DNA from 2 places in the Streptomyces bugieae genome. Region 1 is predicted to be linked to the other one. Evidence: riboswitches for the same ligand, from Rfam matches in the RefSeq annotation. Region 1 holds a riboswitch; the other holds the start of a gene.
The links. A riboswitch is a leader RNA that binds a small molecule or an ion and turns the genes downstream of it on or off. The one in region 1 is predicted to bind S-adenosylmethionine.

Region 1 (6,226 bases):
TCCGAGTCGCTGTTCTCGATCTCGGCGCGGATCTGGTTGACGCGGCCCTGGACCTGCTCGCTGTCACCGGCACCGTCGACGATGGTGGTCTCGTCCTTGGTGATGACGACCTTGCGGGCGCGGCCGAGCAGGTCGAGACCGGCGTTCTCCAGCTTGAGGCCGACCTCCTCGGAGATGACGGTGCCACCGGTGAGGATGGCGATGTCGCCGAGCATGGCCTTGCGGCGGTCACCGAAGCCCGGGGCCTTGACGGCGACGGACTTGAAGGTGCCACGGATCTTGTTGACGACCAGGGTCGACAGGGCCTCGCCCTCGACGTCCTCGGCGATGATCAGCAGCGGCTTGCCGGACTGCATGACCTTCTCCAGGAGCGGCAGCAGGTCCTTCACGTTGCCGATCTTGGAGTTGACGATGAGGATGTACGGGTCGTCGAGCGACGCCTCCATACGCTCCATGTCGGTGGCGAAGTACGCCGAGATGTAGCCCTTGTCGAAGCGCATACCCTCGGTGAGCTCCAGCTCCAGACCGAAGGTCTGGGACTCCTCGACGGTGATGACGCCTTCCTTGCCGACCTTGTCCATGGCCTCGGCGATCAGCTCGCCGATCTGGGTGTCGGCGGCGGAGATGGAGGCGGTGGAGGCGATCTGCTCCTTGGTCTCCACGTCCTTGGCCTGCTCCAGCAGGGCGGCGGAGACGGCCTCGACGGCCTTCTCGATACCGCGCTTCAGGGCCATCGGGTTGGCACCGGCGGCGACGTTGCGCAGGCCCTCGCGGACCAGGGCCTGGGCCAGGACGGTCGCGGTCGTCGTGCCGTCACCGGCGACGTCGTCCGTCTTCTTCGCGACCTCCTTGACCAGCTCGGCGCCGATCTTCTCGTACGGGTCCTCGAGCTCGATCTCCTTGGCGATGGACACACCATCGTTGGTGATCGTGGGGGCGCCCCACTTCTTCTCGAGGACGACGTTGCGGCCCTTGGGGCCGAGGGTGACCTTGACGGCGTCGGCGAGCTGGTTCATCCCGCGCTCGAGACCGCGCCGTGCCTCCTCGTCGAACGCGATGATCTTGGCCATGTGAAGTGGTCCTCCCGGACTGGGGTGGATTGCTCCGGACCGCGCTGGCGCCCGCGACGGACGACCTGCAGACCTGCTGTGGTTCCTTGCCCCACCCGGCCCGCGGGCCTCACCGACCCGGTCCTTCATTGTCACTCTCACTCGGAGAGTGCTAACGCCAATGATTAGCACTCGGGGCATGCGAGTGCAAGCCGCCCGGGGGCCCGATCCGCCCATCGAGGGGGCAGTCGGAGGCCCGTCCGTCCGTCGAAGCGCACGGCAGAAGGCCCGTACCCCCTTCAGGGGTACGGGCCTTCACAACGCAGCAGTCGGTCGGCGCCTCAGCCGGCCACCCGGACCATGTCCGCCTGCGGCCCCTTCTGGCCCTGCGAGATCTCGAACTCGACCCGCTGGCCCTCCTCAAGGGTGCGGTAGCCGTCCATCTGGATCGCGCTGTAGTGGACGAATACATCCGCACCACCGTCGACCGCGATGAAGCCGTACCCCTTCTCCGCGTTGAACCACTTGACGGTGCCCTGAGCCATGCCTAACTCCCCTATTACTGGCCCTTGCGCAGGACCGCACTCCGCGGACCCGGGTCAGACCTCACCCCGCGAAAGGCCCGTGGGGTGTGCGCCGGAACGCGTCGACCGCCGCTGAATGTATCTGGACCGATGCCCAGCGCAACAGGTCAATCGGACGAGAATTCTGGCGCCGGAGAATCGGCTATATGCGGCGAAATCGCGATTCTCCCGGGCAAGCCGGGCCGGGCATAGACGTGCCTAACCGACAAATGCCGCACACACTTTGAGCACAACTCAGCACGGATTCTTATGCGCTCGGCATACCCGGGGACATATACAGCGAGGAGATCGCCACAATGCTATCCCCTTTCACGAAACGGAATTGCCCCGTCCGATTTCGATGGACGGGGCAATTCCGGTCAAGCGGGGGGAGAGATGGCGCAAATCCACGCCTGTTCGATCACCATCCGGACGGTGCCGCGCGCCAGGAAGGGACACGCGGCCGGGCCCGGACGGAAGGTCAGCAGCCTCCGGCGACCGCGGGGATGATCGAGACGCCCGCGCCGTCCGGCGTCGGCGTCTCCAGGCCCTGCTCGAAGCGGACGTCGTCGTCGTTGACGTAGACGTTCACGAAGCGGCGCAGCTTGCCGGCGTCGTCGAGCACACGGGCCGCGATGCCCTGGTGGTTCTTCTCCAGGTCGGCGATCACCGCGGAGAGGGTCGCGCCCTCGGCGGTGACCTCGGCCTCGCCGCCGGTGTACGTGCGGAGGATGGTGGGGATGCGGACCTTGACGCTCATGGTTCTGCCTTCCGGACGGGGATTACGGAGTACGGGTTCGGAAACGGCGCGGGCTCAGCCGGCCAGGCCGGCCGCGCGGAACGCATCCAGGTTCGGACGGATCGTGGCCGTGGGCCCGGTGGTCGGCGCGACCGCGTCCAGCGTCTTCAGACCGTCACCCGTATTGAGGACAACGGTGGTCAGCGCCGGGTCGAGCACACCCTCCTCGATGAGCTTCTTGGTCACGCCGACGGTCACGCCGCCCGCGGTCTCCGCGAAGATGCCCTCCGTCCGGGCCAGCAGCTTGATCGCGTCCACGACCTGCTCGTCGTTGACGTCCTCCACCGCACCGCCCGTCCGGCGCGCGATGTCCAGCACGTACGGGCCGTCCGCCGGGTTGCCGATCGCCAGCGACTTGGCGATGGTGTTCGGCTTCTGCGGGCGCACGACGTCGTGCCCGGCCTTGAAGGCCGTCGACACCGGCGAGCAGCCCTCCGCCTGGGCGCCGAAGATCTTGTACGGCTTGTCCTCGACCAGCCCGAGGGCGATCAGCTCCTTGAGGCCCTTGTCGATCTTCGTCAGCTGGGAGCCGGACGCGATCGGGATGACGATCTGGTCCGGCAGCCGCCAGCCGAGCTGCTCGCAGATCTCGTAGGCCAGCGTCTTGGAACCCTCGCCGTAGTACGGCCGCAGGTTGACGTTGACGAAGCCCCAGCCCTCGCCGAGCGGGTCGCCGATGAGCTCCGAGCAGAAGCGGTTGACGTCGTCGTAGTTGCCCTCGATGCCGACCAGGTCACCGCCGTAGACCGCGGCCATGACGACCTTGCCGGCCTCCAGGTCGTGCGGGATGAAGACGCAGGACTTGAAGCCCGCGCGGCGCGCCGCGGCGCCGACCGCGCCGGCGAGGTTGCCGGTCGAGGAGCAGGACAGGGTCGTGAAGCCGAAGGCGCGGGCGGCCTCGACGGCGATCGCGACGACGCGGTCCTTGAAGGAGTGGGTCGGGTTGCCGGAGTCGTCCTTGACGTACAGGCCGCCGGTGACGCCGAGCTCGGCGGCGAGCCGGTCGGCCTTGACGAGCTTGGTGAAGCCGGGGTTGAGGTTCGGCTTCTCGGCCACGTCGGTGGGGACCGGGAGCAGCGGGGCGTAGCGCCAGATGTTGTCCGGGCCGGCCTCGATCTGCTTCCTCAGAGCCTCGGGGTCGCCGCTCGGCAGGTCGTAGGCGACTTCGAGCGGCCCGAAACAGCTGGCGCAGGCGAAGATCGGACCGAGATCGAAGCGCTCACCGCACTCCCGGCAGGACAGCGCGACGGCGGGGCCCAGGGCGACGGGGGTCGTGTTTGCGGCGGTTTCGGTGACTTGCACAGCCATGGAGGCGAGGCCCTTTCTCCTCATCTTCCTCGCGGCGCATCTCGTCGCGAGACGGATTTGGCACCTTCCCTAGCCGGGAGCCTCGCGCGCTGTACGCGGAGACCGACTGGAGGGTTGCCGGGGCTTCAACGGGCCGTATCCCTCTGCCCCTCTGGATGAGCGGTATGGCGCTGGGCCGAAACCCAGGCGTTTGTCGCGTGGCGACCCCGACATGCGAGGGTCATCCGCGTTGTTCAAGACTGTAACCGAAGGCACTGACAGTTGAGATAGTCGTCCGAACCGCGAGATGGATCACACAATGGATCACATAGCGACCGCTGCACCGGCGGCCACCGAGGAGTCGTAGACGTGCTGGAAGAGGTGGAGCGCTGGCTGCGCAGCCGCTCCTGGTCGGCTGCCGATCGCCCATTGGAGCAGCTGCTGGCGGCCAAGCGTCAGTCGGGCCGTACGGTCAGTGTCGTCCTGCCCGCGCTGGACGAGGAGGCCACGGTCGGCACGATCGTGGCGACGATCCGTGCCGAGCTGATGACCGAGGCCGTCCCGCTGGTCGACGAGCTGGTGGTGCTGGATTCCGGGTCCACCGACCGGACGGCCGAGGTCGCGGCGGCGGCCGGCGCCAAGGTCGTCCACCGCGACGCGGTCCTGCCGCGGATCCCCGCCGTCCCCGGCAAGGGCGAGGTGCTGTGGCGCTCGCTCCTCGCGACCACCGGCGACATCATCTGCTTCGTCGACGCCGACCTGCGCGAGTTCTCCGCGACCTTCGTCTCCGGGATCGTCGGCCCGCTGCTGACCGATCCGGACCTGCAGTTCGTCAAGGCGATGTACGACCGCCCGCTGGAGGCCGGAGCCGAGGGCGCGGGGCCGGGCCAGGGCGGCCGGGTCACCGAACTCGTCGCCCGTCCGCTGCTCAACCTGCACTGGCCGCAGCTGGCCGGTTTCGTCCAGCCGCTGGGCGGCGAGTACGCGGCGCGCCGCGCCCTGCTGGAGCGGCTGCCCTTCCCGGTCGGCTACGGCGTCGAGCTCGGCCTGCTCGTCGACGCACTGCACACGGTCGGCCTGGACGCCCTCGCCCAGGTGGACGTCGGCGTACGCAGGCACCGCCATCAGGACGGCCAGGCCCTCGGCCGGATGGCCGCCGCGATCTACCGCACCGCCCAACTCCGCCTGGCCCGCGGCCACTTGGTACGGCCCCGGCTCACCCAGTTCGACCGCGGTGAGGCGGGTTTCGTGCCCCGCACCACGGACGTGGACACCGAGGAACGGCCACCCATGGCCGACATCCCGGAATACGCGGCCAGGCGGGCGGCCTGACCCGCGTCGCACGTTTGCACGGATCTGTCACTGGTTAATCTCGCGACATGGTCTCCGAGCGCAGTGTGGTGCACGCAGGTGCCGAGGTTCTCGTCGCGTCCAACCGCGGACCGGTCTCGTACGCCCTGGGCGAGGACGGGGCGCTGACCGCGAAGCGGGGCGGGGGCGGGCTGGTGTCGGGGCTGTCGTCGATCGGGCCCGAGACCGACGCGGTCTGGGTGTGTGCCGCGCTCGGTGAGGGCGACCGGGAGGCGGTGCGGCGGACCGGGGACGCGCTGGACCCGGCCGACACCGGCGGACAGCGCGTCCGGATGCTGGACATCCCGTCTCATGTGCACGCCGACGCCTACAACGGCATCGCCAATTCGGTGCTGTGGTTCGTCCACCACATGCTCTACCAGACGCCGCTGGAGCCGGTCTTCGACGCGGAGTTCCGGCGGCAGTGGGGGGCGTACGAGGCGTACAACCACGCCTTCGCCAAGGCGCTCGCCGACGAGGCGGGCCCCCACGCGGCGGTACTGGTGCAGGACTACCACCTGGCGCTGGTGCCGGGGATGCTGCGGGCGCTGCGGCCGGACCTGCGGATCGCGCACTTCTCGCACACCCCCTGGGCGCCGCCGGAGTACTTCCGGATGCTGCCGGACGGCATCGCCGAGCAGCTGCTGCGCGGGATGACGGGCGCCGACCAGCTGGGGTTCCTGACGCACCGCTGGGCGGACGCGTTCCGCGCGTGCTGCGCCGAGGTGCTGGGCGGCACCGGCGGCGCCCGGCTCGGGGTGTACGGCCTGGGGGCGGACGCCGGGTTCCTGCGGGAGCGGTCGCGGCGGGCGGACGTGGACGAGCGGCTGGCGGCGCTGCGCGAGCAGATCGGCACCGGTCCGGACGGGGCGGCGCGCCGGAGCATCGTGCGGGTGGACCGCACGGAGCTGTCGAAGAACATCGTGCGCGGGCTGCGGGCGTACCGGGAGCTGCTGGTGGACCGGCCGGAGTGGCGGGAGCGGGTGGTGCACGTGGCCTTCGCGTACCCCTCGCGGCAGGACCTGGCGGTGTACCGGGAGTACACCGCACAGGTGGGGCGGCTGGCCGAGGAGATCAACGCCGAGTTCGGCACGGCGGGCTGGCGGCCGGTGGTGCTGCACGTGAAGGACGACTTCGCGCGGTCGCTGGCGGCGTACCGGCTGGCGGACGTGGCGCTG
Region 2 (6,226 bases), on a different contig from region 1:
ACGCCCAGCGCGAGCAGCTGGCGGCCTACGTCGCGTCGCTGGGTGCCGGCCCCACCATCCCGGAGAAGTCGCAGTACAACTCCGAGGGCGCCGACATCGCCAAGGGCGGCGAGCTGTTCCGCACCAACTGCGCGCAGTGCCACAACTTCACCGGTAAGGGCGGCGCCCTCACCGACGGCAAGTTCGCACCGACGCTCGAGGGCGTGGACCCGAAGCACATCTACGAGGCCATGCAAACCGGCCCGCAGAACATGCCCTCCTTCGGTGACGGCTCGCTGAGCAAGCAGAACAAGAAGGACATCATCGCGTACCTCGGCGCCGTCAACGGCGATGAATCCGAGAGCCCCGGCGGCCTCGACCTCGGCGGTCTCGGTCCGGTCAGTGAGGGTCTCTTCGGCTACATCTTCGGCCTGGGCGCGCTGGTCGCGGTCGCCATCTGGGTCGCAGCCCGGACTACGAAGGCCAAGAAGTCATGAGCGAGACTGGACGACACGAAGACGTGCCAGAAGAAATTCTGCCCGGTGAGCGGGAGGCTCACGAAGGGGCGGTGCGCCCGGCGGACGACCCGTTCGCCGACCCGGGTCTGCCGGCCCACGAGCACCGCGCCCAGGACATCGACGAGCGGGCCGCCCGGCGCTCCGAGCGCACCGTCGCCCTGCTCTTCCTGGTGTCCATGATCGCCACGGTGGGCTTCATCGCCTCCTACGTGGCCATCCCGATCGACAAGATCGTGTACATCTGGCCGATCGGCCACATCAGCGCGCTGAACTTCGCGCTGGGCCTGACGCTGGGTGCCGCCCTCTTCTGCATCGGCGCCGGCGCGGTCCACTGGGCCCGCACGCTGATGTCGGACGTGGAGGTCGCCGACGACCGCCACCCGATCGAGGCCAGCCCCGAGGTCAAGGCCAAGGTCCTGTCGGACTTCAAGCTGGGCGCCGAGGAGTCGCAGTTCGGCCGCCGCAAGCTGATCCGCAACACGATGTTCGGTGCGCTGGCCCTGGTGCCGCTCTCCGGTGTCGTCCTGCTGCGCGACCTCGGGCCGCTGCCCGAGACGAAGCTGCGCACGACGAACTGGAAGAAGGGCGTCCGCCTGGTCAACCAGTCCACCAACCTCCCGCTGCGTCCCGAGGACATCGCGGTCGGCTCCCTGACCTTCGCCAAGCCCGAGGGCCTGGAGGAGGACCAGGAGGACTTCAACGAGAAGATCGCCAAGGACGCCCTGATGCTCGTGCGGATCCAGCCGCAGAACATCAAGGACAAGCAGGAACTCGCGTGGTCCCACGAGGGCATCGTGGCCTACTCGAAGATCTGCACCCACGTGGGTTGCCCGATCAGCCTGTACGAGCAGCAGACGCACCACGTGCTCTGCCCCTGCCACCAGTCGACGTTCGACCTCTCCGACGGCGGTCGGGTGATCTTCGGTCCGGCCGGACACGCCCTGCCGCAGCTGCACATCACGGTGAAGGACGGCTTCCTGGAGGCCGCCAGCGGTTTCGAGGAGCCCGTCGGCCCGAGCTTCTGGGAGCGCGGATGAGTAACGAAACAAGCGCGACCACGCGCCGCGGCCAGGCGCCGCGGGGCGAGCGGATCGCCGACTGGGCGGACGGCCGGCTGGGCATCTACAGCCTCGCCAAGTCCAACATGCGCAAGATCTTCCCGGACCACTGGTCCTTCATGCTGGGCGAGGTCGCGCTCTACAGCTTCATCATCATCATCCTGACCGGTGTCTACCTGACGCTGTTCTTCCACCCGAGCATGGCCGAGGTGACCTACCACGGTTCCTACGTGCCCATGCAGGGGATCCGGATGACCCAGGCCTTCGAGTCGACGCTGGACATCAGCTTCGACGTCCGGGGTGGTCTGCTCATCCGCCAGATCCACCACTGGGCGGCGCTGGTCTTCCTGGCCGCGATGATGGTCCACATGATGCGGGTGTTCTTCACCGGCGCCTTCCGCAAGCCGCGCGAGGTCAACTGGCTGTTCGGCTTCCTGCTGCTGGTGCTCGGCATGTTCACCGGCTTCACCGGCTACTCGCTCCCCGACGACCTGCTCTCCGGCACCGGCGTGCGGTTCATCGAGGGCGTCATCCTGGCGATGCCGCTGGTCGGTTCGTACCTGCAGATGTTCATCTTCGGCGGCGAGTTCCCCGGGCACGACATCATCCCGCGGTTCTTCACGGTCCACGTGCTGCTGCTGCCGGGCATCATGCTCGGCCTGCTGGTGGCGCACCTGATCCTGGTCTTCTACCACAAGCACACGCAGTTCCCGGGTGCCGGCAAGACCAACACCAACGTCGTCGGCATGCCGCTGCTGCCGGTCTACATGGCCAAGGCCGGAGGCTTCTTCTTCCTGGTCTTCGGTGTGATCTCGGTGATCGCCGCGGTCGCCAGCATCAACCCCGTGTGGGCCATAGGGCCGTACCGGCCGGACCAGGTCTCCACTGGTGCGCAGCCGGACTGGTACATGGGCTTCGCCGAGGGCCTGGTCCGTGTCATGCCGGGCTGGGAGTGGAACTTCTGGGGCCACACCATCAACTTCGGTGTACTGATCCCGATCCTCCTCTTCCCGCTCGTCCTGGTCGCCATCGCGGTCTACCCGTTCGTCGAGTCCTGGGTCCGCGGTGACAAGCGCGAGCACCACATCCTGGACCGCCCGCGCAACGTGCCCACCCGCACCGGTTTCGGTGTGGCCTGGCTGGTCGCGTACTTCGTGATGCTGATCGGTGGCGGTAACGACCTGTGGGCCACCCACTTCCACCTGTCGATCAACTCGATCACCTGGTTCGTCCGGATCGCGTTCTTCGTCGGGCCGGTGCTGGCCTTCATCGCCACCAAGCGGATCTGCCTGGGTCTGCAGCGGCGCGACAAGGACAAGGTGCTGCACGGCCGCGAGTCCGGCATCATCAAGCGCCTGCCGCACGGCGAGTTCATCGAGGTCCACGAGCCGCTCGACCAGGAGCAGCTGCACTTCCTGACCCAGCACGAGCAGCCCGCGCCGCTGGAGCTGGGCCCGGAGGTCGACGAGAACGGCGTCCGCCGCAAGATCAAGCGGTCGCAGAAGCTCCGCGCCAAGCTCTCCAAGGGCTACTACGGCGAGGACAACGTGATCCCCAAGCCCACGGTCGAGGAGTACAAGGAGATCACCAGCGGCCACGGCCACCACTGATCCCTTGCGCGCCTCGTAGCGCACCGTAGGTAGTACGCCACCCAGAGGGCCCCGTCCGAGCAACGGACGGGGCCCTCCGGCGTGCGGTACCTCTCGATAGGGTGACGACATAAGCAGGACACAAACCAGGAGCGTGGACCATGAACGTTGTGACCCCGATTGGCGGCGACAGCGTGGCGGCCCACACCTGGCCGGGCATCCTGAACGCCCTGCTCGACGGCCGCGACCTCGCCGCCGACGACACCGCCTGGGCGATGGACCGGATCATGCGGGGCGAGGCCAGCGACGCCCAGATCGCCGGGTTCGCGGTGGCCCTGCGCGCCAAGGGCGAGACCGTCGCGGAGATCTCCGGCCTGGTCCGGACGATGTACGCGCACGCCCGGCTGATCGAGGTCCCGGGCCCCAGCGTCGACATCGTCGGCACCGGCGGTGACGGCGCCAAGACCGTCAACATCTCCACGATGTCCTCGATCGTCGTGGCCGGCACCGGCGCCAGGGTCGTCAAGCACGGCAACCGCGCCGCGTCCTCCGCCAGCGGCGCCTCCGACGTCCTGGAGAAGCTCGGCGTCAACCTCGACCTCACCCCGCAGCGGGTCACCGAGGTGGCCCAGGAGGCCGGCATCACCTTCTGCTTCGCGGTGAAGTTCCACCCCTCCCTCCGGCACGTCGCCAACGCCCGCGGCCAGCTCGGCATCCGCACCACGTTCAACGTGCTCGGCCCGCTGACCAACCCCGCCCGGGTGAAGGCCCAGGCGACCGGCGTCGCGGACGCCCGCATGGCGCCCATCCTGGCCGGCGTGCTCGCCGAGCGGGGTTCCTCCGCGCTGGTCTTCCGCGGCGACGACGGCCTCGACGAGCTGACCACGACGGCCACCTCCCGGGTCTGGATCGTGCGGGACGGCACGGTCCGCGAGGAGTCCTTCGACCCCCGCGACGTCGGCATCCCCCTCGTCCCCGTCGAGGCGCTGCGCGGCGCGGACGCCTCGTACAACGCGGACGTCGCCCGCCGGCTGCTGGACGGTGAGACCGGCCCGGTCCGCGACGCGGTGCTGCTGAACTCCGCGGCCGCGCTGGTAGCGCTGGAGCCGTCGGACGCCCCGCTGACCGACCGCATCCGCCTCGGCATCGAGCAGGCCGCCGCGTCGATCGACTCGGGCGCGGCAAAGCGGGCGCTGGAGCGCTGGGTGGCCGCCAGCAACGCCTGAGCGGCCGGTGACGCAGGGTGTGACGCAGGGCTCAGTCCGTCATATGGACTGAGCCCTTGCGGGTAAATGGTCTTGTGGCATGATGCTGCGCAGGTCACGAGTGACAGCGACACAGGCCCCGGCCCGCTGTCCGGCAACCCTCCTTCCGTGGCGGGGTGCCCCGGGTGATGACCAGGCCGCAGTCAGCGAGGTCTGCGGCAAGCGCGGATCCCTCGCCAGGGATCCTGGTCCCCGAGGGAGAACTTCCGTGAATCAGCGAATGCGATAGGGCTCAACGGCCCCTTTCCCGCACCCTTTTTCCTTTCACGCTGCGTATCGCGCCGCGCCCTCCGGCATACCCGGACAGCGCCGCCGCCACCCCCTTCCGCAGCGAATTCGCTTACGCCTTACGGGAGTTCGCCATGTCTGTTTCCGCCGTTGCCGCCGACCGTTCCGTCTGTGCCCCGCTGCCCGTCCTCGGCCGGGACGTCCTGGTCCCGCTCGTGACCGGCGGCGAGGTCGACTACGCCGCGCTGGACTACGCCGCTAGCGCCCCGGCACTCCAGCGGGTCTGGGACGACGTGGCCGCCTACGCCCCGTACTACGGCAGCGTGCACCGCGGCGCCGGATACCTCTCGCAGCTCTCCACCGACCTCTTCGAGAACAGCCGCCGCACGACCGCGGAATTCCTCGGCTGCCGCGCCGACGACCAGGTCGTCTTCACCCGCTCCACCACCGACTCGCTCAACCTGCTCGCCGCCGTACTCCCGCAGGACACCCGGGTGTTCGTCTTCGAGACCGAGCACCACGCGTCGCTGCTGCCGTGGGAACAGCGCGCCGACCTGACGGTCACCTACCTCAACGCCCCGCGCACCCCGGAGCAGGCCGTCGCGACCCTGGAGCACGCGCTCGCCGACCGCGAGCCCTACGGCCCGGCCCTGGTCTGTGTCACCGGTGCCTCCAACGTCACCGGCGAGCTCTGGCCGGTCCGCGAACTGGCCGCCGCGGCGCACGCGCACGGCGCCCGGATCGTCCTCGACGCGGCCCAGCTCGCCCCGCACCACCCGGTCGACCTCGCCGAACTGGACGTCGACTGGGTCGCCTTCTCCGGCCACAAGCTGTACGCGCCGTTCGGCGCGGGTGTCCTCGCCGGCCGCGCGGACTGGCTGCAGGACGCCGACCCGTACCTGGCGGGCGGCGGCGCCAGCCGCAAGGTCTCGCGCCGCGCGGACGGCGGCGTCGACGTCGAATGGCACACCACGGCCGCCCGCCACGAGGCCGGCTCGCCCAACGTCATCGGCGCCTACGCCATCGCCTCCGCCTGCAAGGCGCTCACCGAGGCGGGCTTCGACACGCTCGTCGCCCGCGAGCAGGAGCTGATCGCGCGGGTCCGCGCGGGGCTGGCCGAGGTCCCCGAGGTGCGCGTCCTCTCCCTCTTCGGCGACGACGCCCCGCGCGTCGGCGTGCTCTCCTTCGTGGTGGACGGCTGGAACAGCTCGCACTTCGCCGCCGCGCTCTCCGCCGAGTACGGCATCGGCGTCCGCGACGGCCTGTTCTGCGCGCACCCGCTCGTCCGCACCCTGCTGGGCACCGACCCGCAGGACCCCGGCGAGTGCGGCGCCCCCGACGCGGCCCCCGGCGAGCGCTCCCTCAACGCCATCCGCGTCTCCTTCGGCGCCGGCACGCCCGACGAGCATGTCGACCGCTTCCTGCGAGCGGTCAAGGAACTCGTCTCCGAGGGGGCGCGCTGGAACTACCGCACGGAGGACGGTCGTTGCGTACCGGTGGCTGACGCCGTCTGATTCCCACGTACTTGTCTGCGGCGCCGCGGGTCGTCTCGCCGTTGCGCCTGCGGCGGGCTGGGTTGTGTTGGGTGC

Region 2: linked by a shared signal. The riboswitch ahead of V2J85_RS33920 (aminotransferase class V-fold PLP-dependent enzyme) and the one ahead of thrC (threonine synthase) in region 1 are both predicted to bind S-adenosylmethionine.

What each region holds. Positions count from the first base shown of each region.
Region 1 covers NZ_JAZBJP010000017.1:15,035-21,260, forward strand. The annotation lists gene groL (chaperonin GroEL) at 1-1,070, opposite strand, end outside; gene V2J85_RS23885 (cold-shock protein) at 1,391-1,594, opposite strand; gene V2J85_RS23890 (MoaD/ThiS family protein) at 2,094-2,372, opposite strand; gene thrC (threonine synthase) at 2,427-3,719, opposite strand; SAM riboswitch class I at 3,737-3,881, opposite strand; gene V2J85_RS23900 (glucosyl-3-phosphoglycerate synthase) at 4,068-5,030, shown strand; gene V2J85_RS23905 (alpha,alpha-trehalose-phosphate synthase (UDP-forming)) at 5,078-6,226, shown strand, end outside.
Region 2 covers NZ_JAZBJP010000035.1:71,684-77,909, forward strand. The annotation lists gene qcrC (cytochrome bc1 complex diheme cytochrome c subunit) at 1-476, shown strand, start outside; gene qcrA (cytochrome bc1 complex Rieske iron-sulfur subunit) at 473-1,534, shown strand; gene qcrB (cytochrome bc1 complex cytochrome b subunit) at 1,531-3,165, shown strand; gene trpD (anthranilate phosphoribosyltransferase) at 3,306-4,370, shown strand; SAM riboswitch class IV at 4,463-4,580, shown strand; gene V2J85_RS33920 (aminotransferase class V-fold PLP-dependent enzyme) at 4,772-6,151, shown strand.